Regions from separate parts of the Pseudoalteromonas sp. ASV78 genome, predicted to be linked through region 3. Evidence: predicted binding sites of a transcription regulator. Region 3 holds the regulator's gene; each other region holds the start of a gene.
The links. The regulator ArgR, encoded in region 3, controls arginine synthesis, uptake and breakdown. The targets are predictions, from matches to a motif close to ANTGAATANNTATTCANT.
Positions count from the first base shown of each region.

Region 1: a site for ArgR is predicted at 1,848-1,865, ahead of ACMVDV_RS21645 (arginase family protein). Genes of this name have one in related genera too.
Region 2: a site for ArgR is predicted at 4,209-4,226, ahead of ACMVDV_RS15215 (2OG-Fe dioxygenase family protein). Genes of this name have one in related genera too.

Region 1 is NZ_JBLOPA010000002.1:854,958-860,746, forward strand. Features, by position in the region: gene ACMVDV_RS21640 (substrate-binding periplasmic protein) at 1-587, opposite strand, end outside; gene ACMVDV_RS21645 (arginase family protein) at 717-1,826, opposite strand; gene udp (uridine phosphorylase) at 2,274-3,029, shown strand; gene cdd (cytidine deaminase) at 3,010-3,930, opposite strand; gene ACMVDV_RS21660 (hypothetical protein) at 3,979-4,356, opposite strand; gene ppc (phosphoenolpyruvate carboxylase) at 4,698-5,789, opposite strand, start outside.
Region 2 is NZ_JBLOPA010000001.1:3,346,640-3,352,428, reverse strand. Features, by position in the region: gene glpD (glycerol-3-phosphate dehydrogenase) at 1-808, shown strand, start outside; gene ACMVDV_RS15230 (acyl-CoA thioesterase) at 816-1,214, opposite strand; gene ACMVDV_RS15225 (2OG-Fe(II) oxygenase) at 1,246-1,950, shown strand; gene ACMVDV_RS15220 (cysteine desulfurase-like protein) at 2,165-3,397, opposite strand; gene ACMVDV_RS15215 (2OG-Fe dioxygenase family protein) at 3,408-4,040, opposite strand; gene acnB (bifunctional aconitate hydratase 2/2-methylisocitrate dehydratase) at 4,420-5,789, opposite strand, start outside.
Region 3 is NZ_JBLOPA010000001.1:2,153,381-2,159,169, reverse strand. Features, by position in the region: gene ACMVDV_RS09775 (ABC transporter permease) at 1-678, shown strand, start outside; gene ACMVDV_RS09770 (ABC transporter ATP-binding protein) at 691-1,740, shown strand; gene ACMVDV_RS09765 (Dyp-type peroxidase) at 1,788-2,687, shown strand; gene argR (transcriptional regulator ArgR) at 2,706-3,173, opposite strand; gene mdh (malate dehydrogenase) at 3,397-4,332, shown strand; gene ispB (octaprenyl diphosphate synthase) at 4,414-5,385, opposite strand.

The DNA of each region.
Region 1 (5,789 bases), on a different contig from region 3:
GGTATTAAATTATCGTCTACCGGATGTTTACGCTGCTCAAACTCGGCTCGCTGTTTAGGAAGTGTCACTAAATCAATACTATTCTTGCGGCTGCTTACAATTTTAAAAATATTATCAAAACTATCAATGGGTAATAAATTTTTACCCTCTTCAAAACCTTGTGATAACAAATATTGATGGCTGTAATTATCTTTAAGTACCGCAATACGATATTGCTTAGCTTGCTCTAAATTTTGCAAGTTAATCTGTTTGGAGTTTAAGGCATAAAAGTAAGTATGCAACTGCGCCAGCTCGGCAATCCACAGTAATTGATCTTCTCGCTCAGGAGAGCGTGATACAGAAAAAATACAGGTTTGTGGATCACGTAGTGCCGTATTAAATGCGGTAGTCCAACTCTTTACTGTAATTGAATAGTCAAGTGATGAAGCCTCAAGCGCTTTGCGCACTTTATCAGCAACATGACCGGTGAGTTGATCTTTATCATTAAGGTACTGCGCGGGCGGAAAATGCTCGGTCACAATATGTAGCTTTGCTACACATTGCCCACTAAAAATAATAAATACTAAATAGATCCATTTACCCACCATTACCTCGCACTATTTAACGTTACGCATCATAACTTTGTGAATGCTTGTTCAATATAGCGTCAATCATCTGATAAGTGAATAAAAAATGAGCCAATGCTGACCCATTTGAAATGTAATAAAACAGCAGCGCTATCGATTCATGGCATTAATTAAAAAAGCGGAGATTTTTGCGCCTTCACGTAGCGTTGTTTCAGAGCTTGATTGGCCAACTAAAGAGCTATCTGTAAAGGGTGCTATTTCCATCATATCAGCGCCGGTGATCGGAAACTCATCCGCTAATGCGACTAAGATATCTAATGCATGCTGTGGTGTTAAACCATTCCCTTCAGGCGTACCGGTTGCTGATGCAAACTCTTCATCTAACGCATCAATATCAAAACTAACGTAAAGCTCATCAACATTATCAGCTTTAAGCTGCGCAATTACCTCTGTTGCTATTGCCTGCGCGCCACGTTCGATAATCTCATGGGCCCAATGTTGTTTTACACCAAAGGTTGATTCCCAATGCTGTTTTGGCTTACCGCTGGAGCGTATACCAAACTGAATTAGATGATGCGGTGCAGGTAAGAACTCTAAAATATGCGTACACCATGAGCCAAAACATAAATCGATGCCTAAACGCTCGACCAATAAGTCTGTGTGCGCATCAAAATGAATAATCGCAGTGCGTTTACCTTGCGCACGCTTGGCTTTTAAATACGCTTTGGTTAGCGGGTAACTAATTGAGTGATCGCCACCAATACCAAAAATACCTTTATCAGTAAACGTTGCATAAAAGCTATCGCACACATCTTCAGTAATTGATAGTGGACTTACGTAATACTCACTGTTTGGGTTGTCGTATAACGCTTTTTGACAATTACTGATTGTTGCATCATTGAGGTATTTATCGTGTAACAGGTGTGGAATAACCCGTACATCCCCTAAATCAAACGACTTAGCCTGAGGCTGCTGATCAATCAAAGTAGAGCGTAAAAATAATGGCCCCCAGTTTGCGCCACGTAAAATACCGCCGCCACAATCAGAGCTAATACCTAAAGTCACCGCTTTATGTTCACTGTGGTTTAGGCTATCAAGTGACTCGCGCCATAAGGTATCGACATTATCTTCTTGTCCATACAGTTTTATGCGCAGTGCTGCTTTACGCTCTTTTGCGGTATTCACCGTAAAAACACCATCTCCTGGTGGGCATAAACAGTGTTCAACTTTACTTTTAAATGTTTGCCATTGTGTGCTCATAACGATTCCTTACTGTGTTCTTTTGCGTAATTATGCAAAAAGAAAGCTGCTAAAAATAAATTTAATAAAAGCTTCATTTGCCATTATCGACTTAGCTAAATGCTCATAACCGAGCCAACAGCGCCTGCTAACAAATGTTTTATATTCATATAAAACATGTAGTTAACCTTTATTTTTTAACAGCGTATAAATTCAAATTATATGCTTAGTAAGATAGATATAGTGTCTACACGGACAAGTCAACCAGCATGGCTATTGCATCGTTCTTCTAGCTGCTTGATTATTCAAATGCAATGAATAAACCTTAATTTATAAAAACGGACATCCGTCCTGTACAGCATTTCGCATTCTGGTAATTATGCTAAATTGACAACGACTGTTTAAAAATTAATGTGGGAATCACGTTAAATTCAAAAGTCATAATTTCAAAAGTAATAAGGCTTCACTATGGAAAAGGTATTTCACTTAGGACTCACTCGTAACGATTTACAAGGTGCAACACTGGCTATTGTGCCGGGCGATCCAGATCGTGCTGCACGTATTTCTACGTTTCTTGAAAACCCAACATGCCTTGCTCAAACCCGTGAGTTTCATGTTTATTTAGGGCAACTCAACGGTCACTCGGTGGTGATCTGCTCAACCGGTATTGGTGGTCCCTCAACTTCCATTGCTGTAGAAGAACTTGCACAATTAGGCGTTGAAACGTTTTTACGTATTGGTACAACGGGCGCTATTCAACCGCATATTAATGAAGGTGACATTTTAATCAGCCAAGCCTCTGTGCGTTTAGATGGCGCAAGTCAGCATTTTGCACCCCTTAGCTTTCCTGCCGTATCAGATTTTTTTGCAACCCAAGCGATGGTTAATGCCTGTGGTCATTTAGGGATTGATTTTCATATTGGAATTACGGCATCAAGTGATACCTTTTACCCGGGGCAAGAGCGTTACGATACCTACTCAGGTTATGTACCAAAAGCGTTTCAAGGTAGTTGTGAAGAATGGCAGAAGCTGGGCGTAATGAACTATGAAATGGAATCGGCAACGTTATTTACCATGTGTGCAGCACTGGGCTTAAAAGCCGCCTGTGTGGCCGGCGTATTAGTTAATCGTACTCGCCAAGAAATCCCCAATGTAGATCACGGCGAGATTGAGAAAAAATCAGTCGCCGTGGTACTTGAAGCTGCTAAATTGCTACTGGCTTAACAGCTAAGCTGATACTTTGCAGTGCCGGTAAGTCAGTATAACTTGCCAGTACTGCTTGGCTTACCGTTAACTGATTTTCTTTCCCTTGCGTTTGTACCAGCTCAATCCCTTTAACAACATCTTTCGTCATCGCCAAGCCGGCTAAATGTAACTGGCTTATCGCACTTTGCAGTGGCGATAAACTAGGGCTATAGGCGGCATTTTCAGCGTAGCGGCCATAAAAATCACCGTTTGCAAAGGTGCTAATTTTTACCGCGCTGTAATTTTCAGAGTAAGGTACATACGCACTAAGCGCACAACTTAGCAAGGTTTTATCCAGTTCAGCAGTTGCAACAAACTGATGCTGTTGTGGAGCGGGATTAAACAAACTATACGGATTGCCTAAATCATTAGGTCCAAAAGCGTAAGGCAGTAAGTCGGCTAATTTAAACTGCTGTTTTGGCAATAGAATATCAAAGCTCTGCGCATCCGCTAATTCATTCATAAATTGACGGCAATAACCACAAGGTGCATCACTGATAGCAATTTTGATAACTTTTTTCGCACCATTAAGCCACGCATTATTAATAGCAGATTGCTCGGCATGAACCACTAAGCTTAATGCTTGCTGGGCAAATTCAACATTCGCGCCAAAATAAAAATGTTGCTCGCCTTGTGAATCGAGGCCGCACACTATTGCCCCTACAAAAAACTGGGAAATAGGTGCAACGGCAAACTGCGCTGCAATAGGAAGACAAGCACGTAATATTGCATCCACTGGCTGATCATGCTGTTGACATAGGGTTGCCACATCAGAGCTGGGTAAAATACCCGCATGGTGTTTTATTATAAGATACAACTGTTGTTGTTGCTCAGCACTGAAGCTAAAAACAGTGCCAGCTTGAGTCGGTGTTGTAGGCATAGACTAGTTTCATAATTGAATGGCTAACTAGTCTAAAAGGTTCAACGCTTAAATGCTAGGCTGATTTACTAACCAATTTTTAGCGCTAGTAAAACAATCGAAATTTTCTGCTTTGAGATCAAAACGTTTTGCCTTTTGTAAAAACAAATCGTGCATAAAACCGTCAAAACTAACGACCCTAGCAATAAAACAACTTGCTAACCAATTTGATACTGCAGGCATTATCGTTAGCAAATCACTGGCCGGAAATTTATGCGTCAACTCAGAAACATCAACGAGTAATTTATTACTGCCGTAAATAACTACATACTGCTGGGCTATTTGATAAAAGTTCATCACATCCTGTGCACTTGCCGTCCCTCTGAGCGTCATCATAATTAATGACGTGGATGCATCATACGTGATGCAAGTAGACACATTTGACATTTTACTACTCGGTAATTAATACACTTGCCATAGAGGCAAAACTGCGCACATTCTAGATAAAAAAACACTACAGTCAATATCTAACAATAAATCAGGTCAGACCAGGTTGATAATTCAAACTAAAGGATGTCTTTTGGTGCTAAAAAAACACCTTATTATAACCAAGTTATAACCTGCAACAGCTTAACGATAGGGCGTTTAATGGGGATAAATATAACTTACTTAGGAATATATGCGCCGAACCTTACCAGCACGGCGCACGGTTTGTGATCACTTTACCAACTAATGGACCCTCACGCTGTTAAATACCGCAAAGAAGTCCACACTTAATTATTAACTAATCAACCGGTATTACGCATACCTGCAGCAATCCCTGTCATAGTGATCATTAAGGCATTATCAATGTCACCTGAGCTACCTTCTGCCGCTTCGCGTGAACGCTTAAGCAGCTCCACTTGCAACACATTAAGTGGATCCGTGTACGGGTTACGCAAGCCAATAGACTCTTTGATCCACGGTTGATCAGCCAGTAAGCTTTGCTGCGGGCTTAATGATTGCACCAGTGCAATCGCCTGTTTAAGCTCTTGGCGCAGTTTATCGCCTAATGGCTTATATTGCTCCTCAACCAACGCATCATCATAATGCGCACTTAACCAACAGTCCGCTTTACTAAATACCATTTCCAGCATTTCTAAGCGGGCACGGAAAAACGGCCATTGTTGACTCATTTCATTAAGTGTCGCTACGCCGTACTTTTCAAGTGCAGCTTGTAACCCCGTTAAAGCACCTAACCATGCTGGCAACATGAGACGATTTTGACTCCATGCAAAAATCCACGGAATAGCCCGCAGGCTTTCAACGCCACCATGCGGATTACGTTTTGCAGGGCGCGAGCCTAGTGGTAATTTTGACAACTCTTGTTCAGGAGTGGCCATTCTAAAGTAAGGTACAAAGTCTTCATCAAAACGCACCACATTACGATAATGCTCGCATGATTTTTCGCTGATCAGCGCCATCACATCACGCCATTGCTCTTTAGGCTCTGGCGGCGGCAGTAAATTACTTTCAAGCACCGCACCGGCGTAAATATTTAAGCTTTCAAGGGCAACATTTGGCAAACCAAATTTAAAGCGGATCATTTCCCCTTGCTCAGTAACACGCAGGCCACCTTTGAGTGAACCTGGTGGCTGCGAGCGCAGGGCTTGCGCAGCAGGTGCGCCACCACGGCCTACTGTGCCACCACGACCGTGGAATAACACTAATTCTATACCGCGCTGCTCTGCCAGTTGCACTAGTTTATCCATCGCCTCATACTGTGCCCAACCTGCAGCCATCATACCCGCATCTTTGGCTGAATCTGAGTAACCTATCATCACGTTTTGTATGCCTTCAGCTTGACCTCGGTACCAGTTATTATCTAATAATTGGGTGAT
Region 2 (5,789 bases), 1.2 Mb from region 3:
TGTGAAAGGCAGTCACATTGTGGTGCCTCGAATCCATAGCCAGCCAGTTGCCTATATTTTACAAAACGAGGATAACCGTATTGTCTTTGTCATTCCTTATGAACAGGATTACTCTCTGATTGGCACCACCGATGAAGAGTACACAGGCGATATTGCTGATGTAAAAATTAGTGAGCAAGAAATACAATACCTGATCAGTATCACTAATCATTACTTTAAAAACTCAATAAGCGCGGCCGATATTGTGCACACGTTTAGTGGTGTGCGCCCGCTATTAGATGACAAATCAACAGATGCTCAAGCAGTCACCCGCGATTACAAGTTGATATTAAACAACGACACTGATCACGCTGCTTTATTAAGTGTATTTGGTGGTAAAATTACCACCTATCGAAAGCTTGCAGAAAACGCCGTTAATAAGTTAGCCTCTTTTTACCCACAAATGAGTCGCTCATGGACGAAAGATGCCCCTTTACCCGGCGGTGACTTTAGTAACCAAGCATACCTTATCGCACAGCTAGAAAGCAGCTATCCTTGGCTGCCAATCGACACCTTAAAGCGTATGGCTCGCAGTTATGGCACGCTTAGTTATCAATTACTGGGTAACAGCCAAGCTCTGGGCGATTTAGGCTATCACTTTGGTCATGGCCTGTATACGCAAGAAGTTGATTACTTAGTCAATCATGAATGGGCAAGAACCAGCGCAGATATATTGTGGCGCAGAACAAAACTTGGACTGCGCTTTAATCAAAAACAAGTGGTTGCACTGGGGCAATATTTAACTAAACACCCAGCTTGTCAAAGCTAAGCTGCTATTAACTAGTTGCAATAAGATGATCGCTCAATGCGGCCTTTTCATCAGCCGAAAGTGTTTGCTTTGTTTTGCTGGCAAAGTCATAACGTACCAGCACCGTTTTACCAATGGCGCAGCATTTATCTTGCTGCCACGCCTCTTGGCGAAGCACAAATGAACTATTACCAATCTGCTCTATGCTGGTGTTAATCGTCACTTCATGCGAGTAAAACAACTCTCCTACAAACGACACCTCAATCTTAGCAATAATAAGCTTCCAGTCGTGCGGGTTTAAATCGGGGGTAAAAAATTTAAAAATAGGCGCACGTGCGGCTTCAAACCAAACAGGGAGTACGGTATTGTTGATGTGTCCGAGTGCATCCGTTTCGCTAAAGCGCGGCATCACTTTTTCAGTAAACATAATAATCCAATAATAATTAAACAGGTAACTCATGACGGACTTTATCCGCGTGTATAACAACGCGCTCAGTAATGACTTTTGCGATAACTTTATCACCACCTTTTCGCAAAGCCCGCATATAAAACAAGGGATGACATCGGGCGGCATAGATCTTAATAAAAAAGATAGCCACGACTTACACTTAAACAATCACCCTGAATACGCTGAGCAATTAAAACATATTCAACAAACCACTGCACAATATGTTTTTAACTACATTGAAGAACATATTTTTATAATGATTGGGGCGTTTGGTTTAAAAGTGTATCACCCAAAAACAGGGCAACCGGTTGATTTAACCCAAGCTAATTTTGACGAGGTAGGTAAACCGCAGTTACCTTTATTGGTACAGCAAATTTTTCGACTCGGTAATATCCAAGCGCAAAAATATGAGGTAAATAAAGGCGGCTACCCATATTGGCACAGTGAAGTGTACCCACAGTTACAGCATAACGAAGCGCTGCATCGAGTATTGTTATTTATGTTTTATTTAAACGATGTTGAAGAAGGCGGTGAAACCGAGTTTTATTATCAAAATCGTAAGATAGCCCCGAAAAAAGGCACTATGGTAATTGCCCCAGGCTACTTCACTCATACTCATCGCGGTAATAAGCCAGTGTCGAATGATAAATATATTTTAACCTCATGGGTGCTGTTTAACCGCGCAGAGCAAATATACGGGCAGCCACAGGCCTAAAAGCGGTCAGCGGTCAGCGGTCAGCGGTCAGCGGTCAGCGGTCAGCGGTCAGCGGTCAGCGGTCAGCGGTCAGCGGTCAGCGGTCAGCGGTCAGCGGTCAGCGGTCAAAAATTAACTAACTGCTGACTACTGTCAAGTATTTGCACTTTAATAAACAATAATTAAAGTGCAGATTTGCATTAAACTGAAAGCTGACGGCTTATAGCTGACAGCTTCAAATCAGCTCATCAAACAAGTTAAACAAAGTGTCCATCTCTGCGATGGTGTTGTAGTGCATGCAACCAATGCGTACCACGCCGCCAGTATCCAATACACCTAATTGCTTGCATAAGCCTTGCGCGTAGAAGTTACCATCCCACACACATACATGTTGCTTACCTAAAAACTCAGACACCTGACGTGGCTCAAGCCCTGCAAAGGTTAACGCAAAAGTGGGAGTACGTTCAGCTAAACGATCTAAATCATCAATACCAAATAGTTTGATCTTAGGATAGTTAACTAATCGAGTAAGGAAGTACTCACTTAACGCCATTTCATGTTGTTTAGTTTTAGTAAAAGCAACAGCGAGTTTTTCACGGCGTGTGTGGCCATCATCAAGCTCGCTGATCGCAGCAATATAATCTACAGCTGCAATTAAACCTGCGAGTGCTTCAAAGCTTTGCGTGCCGGTTTCCCAGCGCCCAGGAATAACATCTTTGGCAGGCTCGACTTTGTATGGTCTAAATCCTTCAAGGTGCTCACGCTTACCGTACACCACCCCTAAATGTGGGCCGAAAAACTTATACGCAGAGCAGGCCAAAAAATCACAATCAAGTGCTTGCACATCAATCAGCTCATGTGGCGCATAATGCACAGCATCCACATACACCAAAGCACCTACGCTATGAGCCATTTCAACAATACGTTTAATGTCGTTTATAGAGCCGGTAGTGTTTGATGCATAAGTAACTGCTACTAATTTGGTTTTAGTACTCAGTAAGCTGGAAAAATGCGCTAAATCTAAGCTGCAATCAGCTTCGTTAATCAATACAGTATTAACCTTCGCGCCTTTATCTTCTGCAGCTTGTTGCCAAGAGGATACATTTGAGAAGTGATCTGCATTGGTCACGATAATCTCATCACCCGCTTGCCAATCACGAGAAATCGCACGGCTAAAGCTAAAAGTAAGGCTAGTCATATTCGCACCGAATACAATTTGATCGCGCGATGGGGAATTAAGTAAATCAGCAGCCGCTTGGCGCGCATCAGCCATTAACTCAACGGTTTTTTCACTCGAAAAAAATGCCCCGCCTAAATTCGAGTTGTAATAACCTAAATAAGCCGACATTGCACTCAAAACAGGCTGTGGTACTTGTGAGCCACCCGGGCCATCTAAAAATATTGGTGACTTACCAGCTACTTGCTGCATTAGGGCCGGAAATTGGCGGCGTAATTGTGTTAAGTTCATTGCTATTCCTTTAAGCTGTCAGTACGAAGCAGTCAAGATAACCCGCTTTTGTGTCATCAATTTTATTCATTGGTGTTGCGTTATGCCAAACTTCACGGTCATTGATTAATGCAAACATACCGTCTTTAATTTCCATTTTAAAACAAGGCTCAGCTTGCTTGTTTTCGTACACCAACAACTCACCACCTTCTAAGTTTTCGTGAGATACACCACAAATACAAACGTGATCAAAGCCATCTTGGTGAATACCTTCTGGTGCAGGTGGCGTATCACTTTCAATAGCAAGCATACGAAATTGATGAATTTCAATATCACGCTCTTCGTCTATCCCGGTAATGGCACGAAACTCATTGACGATACTTTTCATCCCTTCGCTTGCCAATAAACTCGGCTCTAAATTTTCGTAAGTGCGCTCAACATTACCTTGGAAAGTATTGATTGAATCATCTTGTACAAAGGCTTTCGTGGCTTGTAAAACAAGTTCATCATTTTGCACTTTAATTACTGAATAGCGGCGTTTACGAAACGCACCGTCGGCATACGGGTTAGCCGGAAGATTAGCAAACGATGGCTTAACAGCCTCAATATGAGCTTGGTTTACAAAGCGAAGTTGTAATAGGTTCTGGTTGTTTAATGCTGTCATAAAAATCTCGCCTAAAAATAAGAGGATTAACTCATAAATAATGAAGGGATTTTAATGCAAATAGAGAGGATTTTTTGCGTCTTTACTTGATTAAAGCGAGGTTAAAGTAGAATTTTAAGATCTAAAATATCATCATAATGAAATTTTAATCTAACAACAAAATAACCGATTGAATTTCTATTTATAAACATCAATAACAAAAACACTTAAAGCGTCCAATCAACCTCATATTGATTTTGCAACCTTCGAGTATAAGTTCAACTTAGTACTAGGCTGGTAAGGTGGGTTATAGCCCACCCTTCTTAATGTTCACTACATACAGATAATATTTAATAAAAAAGCCTGCAAAACAGGCTTTTTATGTACAAACTAGTTAAAATTAAACTGCTTGTTGGATTATCACGTTGTCTGCTTTTTTAGTGTAAGCAGGCATGCGATGGAAGTTCAAATAACGATAAGTATCAGCTGCTGTTGCATTGATTTTCGCTGCATACTGTTGGTATTCAGCTGGTGTTGGTAACTTACCTAAAATCGCAGCTACGGCTGCAAGTTCTGCTGACGCTAAGAATACATTTGCACCATTACCTAAGCGGTTCGGGAAGTTACGCGTAGAAGTAGAAACCACAGTTGCTTTATCTGCAACACGGGCTTGGTTACCCATACACAGTGAACACCCTGGAGTTTCAATACGAGCACCTACACGACCAAAGATACCGTAATAACCTTCGTCGGTAAGTTGATCTTTATCCATCTTAGTCGGTGGTGCAACCCAAAGTTGCGTTGGAATACGCCCTGAGAAACCATCAAGTAGTTTACCCGCAGCACGGAAGTGACCAATATTCGTCATACAAGAACCGATAAATACCTCATCGATTTTCTCGCCCGTCACATCAGATAATAAACGTGCATCATCAGGATCATTTGGCGCACATAGAATTGGCTCTTTGATATCGGCTAAGTCAATCTCTAGTACGTGCTTATACTCAGCATCTGCATCAGCTTCCATTAGTTCTGGGTTTGCTAACCAGTCTTGCATTGCATTAATACGACGTTCAATAGTGCGTACATCGCCGTAGCCTTCAGAGATCATCCACTTAAGCATTACAATGTTTGATTCTAAGTATTCAGCAATCGACTCTTTTGAAAGCTTAACAGTACAACCTGCCGCTGAACGCTCTGCTGATGCATCAGAAAGCTCAAATGCTTGCTCAACCGTTAAGTGCTCAACACCTTCGATTTCTAGTACACGACCAGAGAATTCGTTGATTTTACCTTTCTTCTCAACAGTCAGTAGACCTTCTTTGATAGCGAAGTAAGGGATTGCATGCACAAGGTCACGTAGCGTGATACCAGCTTGCATTTCACCTTTAAAACGTACCAAGATTGACTCCGGCATATCAAGTGGCATTACACCTGTTGCGGCTGCAAATGCCACTGCACCTGAACCTGCAGGGAATGAAATACCTAATGGAAAGCGTGTATGCGAATCACCACCCGTACCTACAGTATCTGGTAATAACATCCGGTTTAACCATGAATGAATAACACCATCACCAGGGCGAAGTGATACACCGCCACGGTTCATGATGAAATCAGGAAGGGTATGATGGGTGTTTACATCAATAGGCTTAGGGTAAGCTGATGTATGACAGAAAGACTGCATTGTTAAATCAGCAGAGAAACCTAAACAGGCTAAATCCTTAAGCTCATCGCGAGTCATAGGACCAGTTGTATCTTGCGAGCCAACAG
Region 3 (5,789 bases):
GATCAAGCGTGGAATAGTGCCTTTTTCCTTTATGCGTGGCACAGCTTTAAAGTCGCGATTATTGTCTGTGTTGTAACAATTACACTGAGTTTATTAGTGGTGTTTTATCAACGTATCGCTAAGCAAGCGTATCCGCTTATTCCAGGGCGCTTAGCCAGCACTGGCTACGCATTACCCGGTACAGTATTGGCGATAGCAGTGTTGTTACCTTTAACCTTGCTCGATGATAAATTAAACGCTTGGTTCGAGCCGATGGGCATTACACCAGGGTTATTATTGAGTGGTACTTTGTTTGCTATAGTTTTTGCTTATGTGGTGCGCTTCTATGCCATTGCTCACGGTGCTGTTGAAGCAAGCTTTATGCGGATCAGTCCATCGCTTGATATGGCCAGTCAATCAATGGGTAAAAGCCAAGGCCAAACATTGCGTAAGGTGCATATTCCGTTATTACGGCGCGGCATTCTAACCGCCGCACTGTTGGTTTTCATTGAGTGCATGAAAGAGTTACCAGCCGCTTTGTTATTAAGACCGTTTAATTTCGAAACGCTAGCCACCCATGTTTTTCAGTATGTCAGTGATGAGCAATTAGAGCTAGCCTCAATTTCAGCGTTAGCAATCGTGATGGTGGGGCTAGTGCCTTTGTATTTTGTTAATCGCTCGATGGAGCAACGTAGCTAAATGAGAAGTTAAATGAGCAGTTTAGTGTTAGAAAATTTATCGTATCGGTATAACGGCACTGCAGTCATTGAGGGCTTGGGTTTAACCGTCGCAAAAGATGAAATTGTCTGCTTACTTGGTGCCAGTGGTTGCGGCAAAACTACCACCTTAAAAGCGATTGCAGGGCTGATAACAGCCAAGCATGGCAAGGTATTTATCGATGGCAAGTTAGTCAGTGATGAGCATACATTTTTAGCGCCAGAGTACCGAAATATCGGTATGATGTTTCAAGATTATGCGCTATTTCCACATTTAACAGTGGCTGACAATATTGCCTTTGGCTTAACAAACATGAGCAAAGCGCAAAAACAACACCGTGTAAGTGAAATGCTTGAGTTAGTGCATTTAGTTGGCTGTGCTAAACGCTTTCCTCATCAGTTATCGGGTGGTCAGCAGCAACGCGTGGCAATTGCCAGAGCGCTGGCTTACAACCCTAGTTTATTGTTATTAGATGAACCGTTTTCAAATATTGATACCCAAGTACGCTTTGAACTTATTGCTGATATTCGACGTATTATCAAAAATCAGCAAGTATCCGCTGTATTTGTCACCCATTCCAAAGAAGAGGCGTTTGCATTTGCCGATACGTTAGCGATTATGGATTGCGGTAAAATTGCTCAACAAGGCACGCCAGAGCAGCTTTTTAATGCGCCAAACTCAAAGGTAGTTGCAGAATTTCTTGGTCAGGGCATATACTTAGACGCAGAAGTATTAACAGCAACTGAATACAGTACTGCTTTTGGCCGAGTTACATCATTAATTGCACATAGCCATGCAAAGCACGTTGGGCAGCTCTATGTTCGTCCACATCATCTTGAGTTAATGCCTTTGCAATCACAAAGCAGTAATGCAAACACGGTGACTATATTAAATCGTCGTTTTGTTGGCTCGCATTTTGTGTATAAGGTCATCATTGATGGGCAAGAAATTGATGTTGCTGCTCAGTTGGGTCAATCATTTTTAGTCAATGATGATGTAACTATAAGAATAACACCGCACACGGTTAACTTTTTCGCTGAATAACTACATTCGCGTTCTGCCGTGTAGGACATTTGAGTTAAGGAAATACCATGGCGCAAGCGCAGTCAGGGATTTGTGCTGAAGCAAACTTGCACGGTTTACATTTATTTTTTAATGTACTTGATGGCCACGATGAGTCATTACGCAAAAAATTAAAATATGTGAGTGCTATTCAAGATGAGTTTTCAGATCAGTTTTCTGAATCTATGCTCTCTAGTGTGGTTGCTGTCGGCGCACAGTATTGGCCACATATTTTGCCAGAGTTTCTGCCGAGTCAATTACAGAGTTTTCCTAACATTACCCATAGCGATCATGTTATGGGCGCGCAGCCGTTTGATTTGTTTGTGCAAATTCGTTCCGACAGAGAAGATGTGAATCATCTGTTTGCATTGCAAGTACTGAAATTATTCTCCCCTGATGTTGAACTCGTTGAGCAGGTAAGAAACTTTCGTTTTCTCGATGGCCGCGATTTTAATGGTTTTATCCTCGGTGGCGATACTCCGCACGGCCGCCAAAAACGTCTCACTGCGTTAATTAATAAGCCTAATCACTTTGAAGATCAGGGCAGTTATGTGCATATACAACGTTATAAACATGACCTGAGTGTATGGCAAAATCTACCATTGAGCGAACAAGAACAAATAATGGGCCGTACGCGCTTAGATAACAATTTAATAGTCCCCGCGCTGGAAAATAGCCATGCAGTTCGCACCGAGCTTAAAAATGAGCAGGGTCAACCACTGCAATTAAATCAAAACATGCCTTATGGTGATGTCTATGAGCAGGGAATATTAGCGATCAGTTATGCGGCGCTAGGTAATGCATTTGAGCAAATGCTATTGAGTCGCTTGGGGCAGGGCGATTGCTATGACCATTGGCTGGATTTTACTCAAGCCGATATGGGCTCTGCATTTTTCGCCCCATCAATTAGCTTTTTAAAGCAGTTGTAACGGTTTGAATTGGTAGATTTATACCGTATCAAATAAAATACGCACGCGTTCGAGGGTTACGTCAATCTCGGAAATTTTTGCAGGGGCGATAAAAATCGTATCGTCTCCAGCGATAGTGCCAAGCACACCATCCGCTTTACCTAATGAATCTAATAAACGGGCGATCAGCTGTGCAGCGCCTGGGCTGGTGCGAATGATGATCATCATTTCGTTGTGCATAATATCAATCACTAACTGACGTAACGGGCTTTTTGCCGTAGGTACGCCCATTTCAGCAGGTAAACAATAGACCATTTCTTGTTTGGCATTACGAGTGCGTACCGCGCCAAACTTGCTTAACATCCGCGACACTTTACTTTGACTGATATTATCAAAGCCTTGCTCTTTTAGGGCGTCAACAATTTCACCTTGTGAACCAAAGTTTTCTTCTTTTAAAAGTGCTTTAAAGGCCTTTACTAATGCTTCTTGTTTATCTTGATGTTGCATATTATAGGTTCTTATTCATAAGTGATGCGCTAATTGTACACAATGTTGCATACTTATGCAGTAGTTGTTTGCTTTTGCGCTGGGTTTTAGTGCTGTAAACCTGCAAGTTTACAACTATGGTCTAAATTATACGTGAAATAAGCAGGATAAATTTGTCTTTAGGCGTTAATTTCATTATCTTAGTGCCACAAATATTTTCTACCTTAAATTACGGAGAATTCCAATGAAAGTTGCTGTATTAGGTGCTGCTGGCGGTATCGGCCAAGCGTTGTCTTTATTATTAAAAACAGGCTTACCAGCTGGTTCTGAATTATCACTTTATGATGTTGCTCCAGTTGTTCCTGGTGTTGCTGTTGATCTTTCTCACATCCCAACTGACGTTAAAGTTGCAGGTTTTGGTGCTGATGCATTAGATCAAGCGTTAACTGGTTGTGATATCGTGCTTATCCCTGCTGGCATGCCACGTAAGCCTGGTATGGACCGCGCTGATTTATTCAATGTAAATGCTGGTATTATTAAAACATTAGCAGAAGGCATTGTTGCTAACTGTCCTAAAGCACTCGTGGGTATTATCACTAACCCAGTAAATGGTACTGTGCCAATTGTTGCTGAAGTATTCAAAAAAGCGGGTACTTACGATGCTAAACGTGTTTTCGGTATCACCACTCTTGATGTGATCCGTTCTGAAGCATTTGTAGCTGAGCTTAAAGGTGTTGATGTTGCAACTGTGAAAGTACCAGTAATTGGTGGTCACTCAGGTACAACGATTCTTCCGCTTCTTTCTCAAGTTGAAGGTGTTACTTTCACTGCTGATGAAGTTGCTGCACTTACTCCTCGTATCCAAAATGCTGGTACTGAAGTAGTTAACGCTAAAGCGGGCGGTGGTTCTGCAACATTATCAATGGGTGCTGCTGCTGCTCGTTTTTGTATGTCTTTAGTTAAAGGCTTACAAGGTGAAGACGTAGTAGATTACGCATACGTTGCTGTTGAAAATGGCGATGCTGCATACTTTGCACACCCAGTACGTTTAGGTAAAAACGGCGTAGAAGAAATTCTTTCTTACGGCGAGTTAAGCGCATTTGAACAGCAAGCTAAAAACGACATGCTTGATACGCTGAAAAAAGACATCCAAGAAGGTGTTGATTTCATCAACGCTTAATTGCTAAGTCGATTGATACAAAAAAGCCTGCATTTGCAGGCTTTTTTATGCTCGAAGGATTTTTAATAGATTAGGTATTTATTAGTGATTACGATCAACGGCAATACGTGCCAAGCTAACGAGTGCCTCTTTATATGGCGATTCATCTAATACCGCCAAGCATGCAATGGCTTTATCAGCTTCTTCGTTGGCTTTATCCATTGTAAACTCAAGCGCTTTAGTTTCATTGAGTGCAGCTAAAATTGCATCTAAGTGATCCATACCGTTACTGTGTTCAATAGCATCACGGATCAGTTGCACTTGCTCTGCATTCCCGTGGCGCATTGCATAAAGTAATGGCAGGGTTGGTTTACCTTCAGCTAAGTCATCACCAATATTTTTACCTAATTGCTCTGCATCAGCATTGTAGTCAAGTACATCATCTACCAATTGAAAAGCGGTGCCTAAGTGCATACCGTACAAGTTAAGCGCTTTTAATGTTGCCTCGCCTTGATTTGTGATGATGGCGGCAAGACCGGTTGCAGCCTCAAACAGTTTTGCTGTTTTCGAGTAAATGACCTGCATATAACTATCTTCAGTGGTATCAGGGTCATTGCAGTTCATTAGCTGTAACACTTCACCTTCGGCAATCACATTGGTTGCATCGGCGAGTATTTGCATGACTTGCATTTTACCAATACCGACCATCAGCTGAAATGAGCGAGTATAAATAAAGTCACCAACCAGTACGCTGGCAGCATTACCAAACTCAGCATTTGCTGTAGGTGTACCGCGGCGTAAATTTGATTCATCGACGACATCATCATGCAATAATGTGGCAGTGTGAATAAATTCAACAATAGTTGCTAAAGTGACATGATCTTTGCCTTCATAGCCAAGCGCCTTAGCCGCTAAAATAGCCAACATAGGGCGAACACGCTTGCCGCCGCTGTTAACTATATATAAGCCGAGCTGATTGACAAGTGCTACATCAGAGCGCATTTGTGCGTAAATTAGTTGATTGACGTCATTCATATCGTTTTCGATTAACGCCTGGATAGCTTTTATATCCATTGATCTCCGAGCCAATTTTAATGGGTATACGGGGCTGATTGTACAACAAAAAACAGCTTTGCTCGACAGTTTGTGACGATTCGCCGAAAAAACACGGTTAAGCAGCTTAATTTAACCTTAATTAGCAAAGATAACTTTTTAATTTAAGAAATTAACGCCAATTCAACATGATTGTTTTTTATTCTTAGGGGCCGTTTATTCGTGGTGTAATTTATTTGTCATCAAACGCTAAAAAGGCTTGGCATAATGCCAATTTAATATAAAATAGGGGAAAATATTGAATCGCTCTCAATGCAGCTATTTTTTATTCATTTAATTAATAAAACAGGCTTGCTAGTTTTTGCACATTAGCGTAAACTTCGCGCCCTATTGAATAATATTTTAGTTGCGTCGATTTGAGGGCG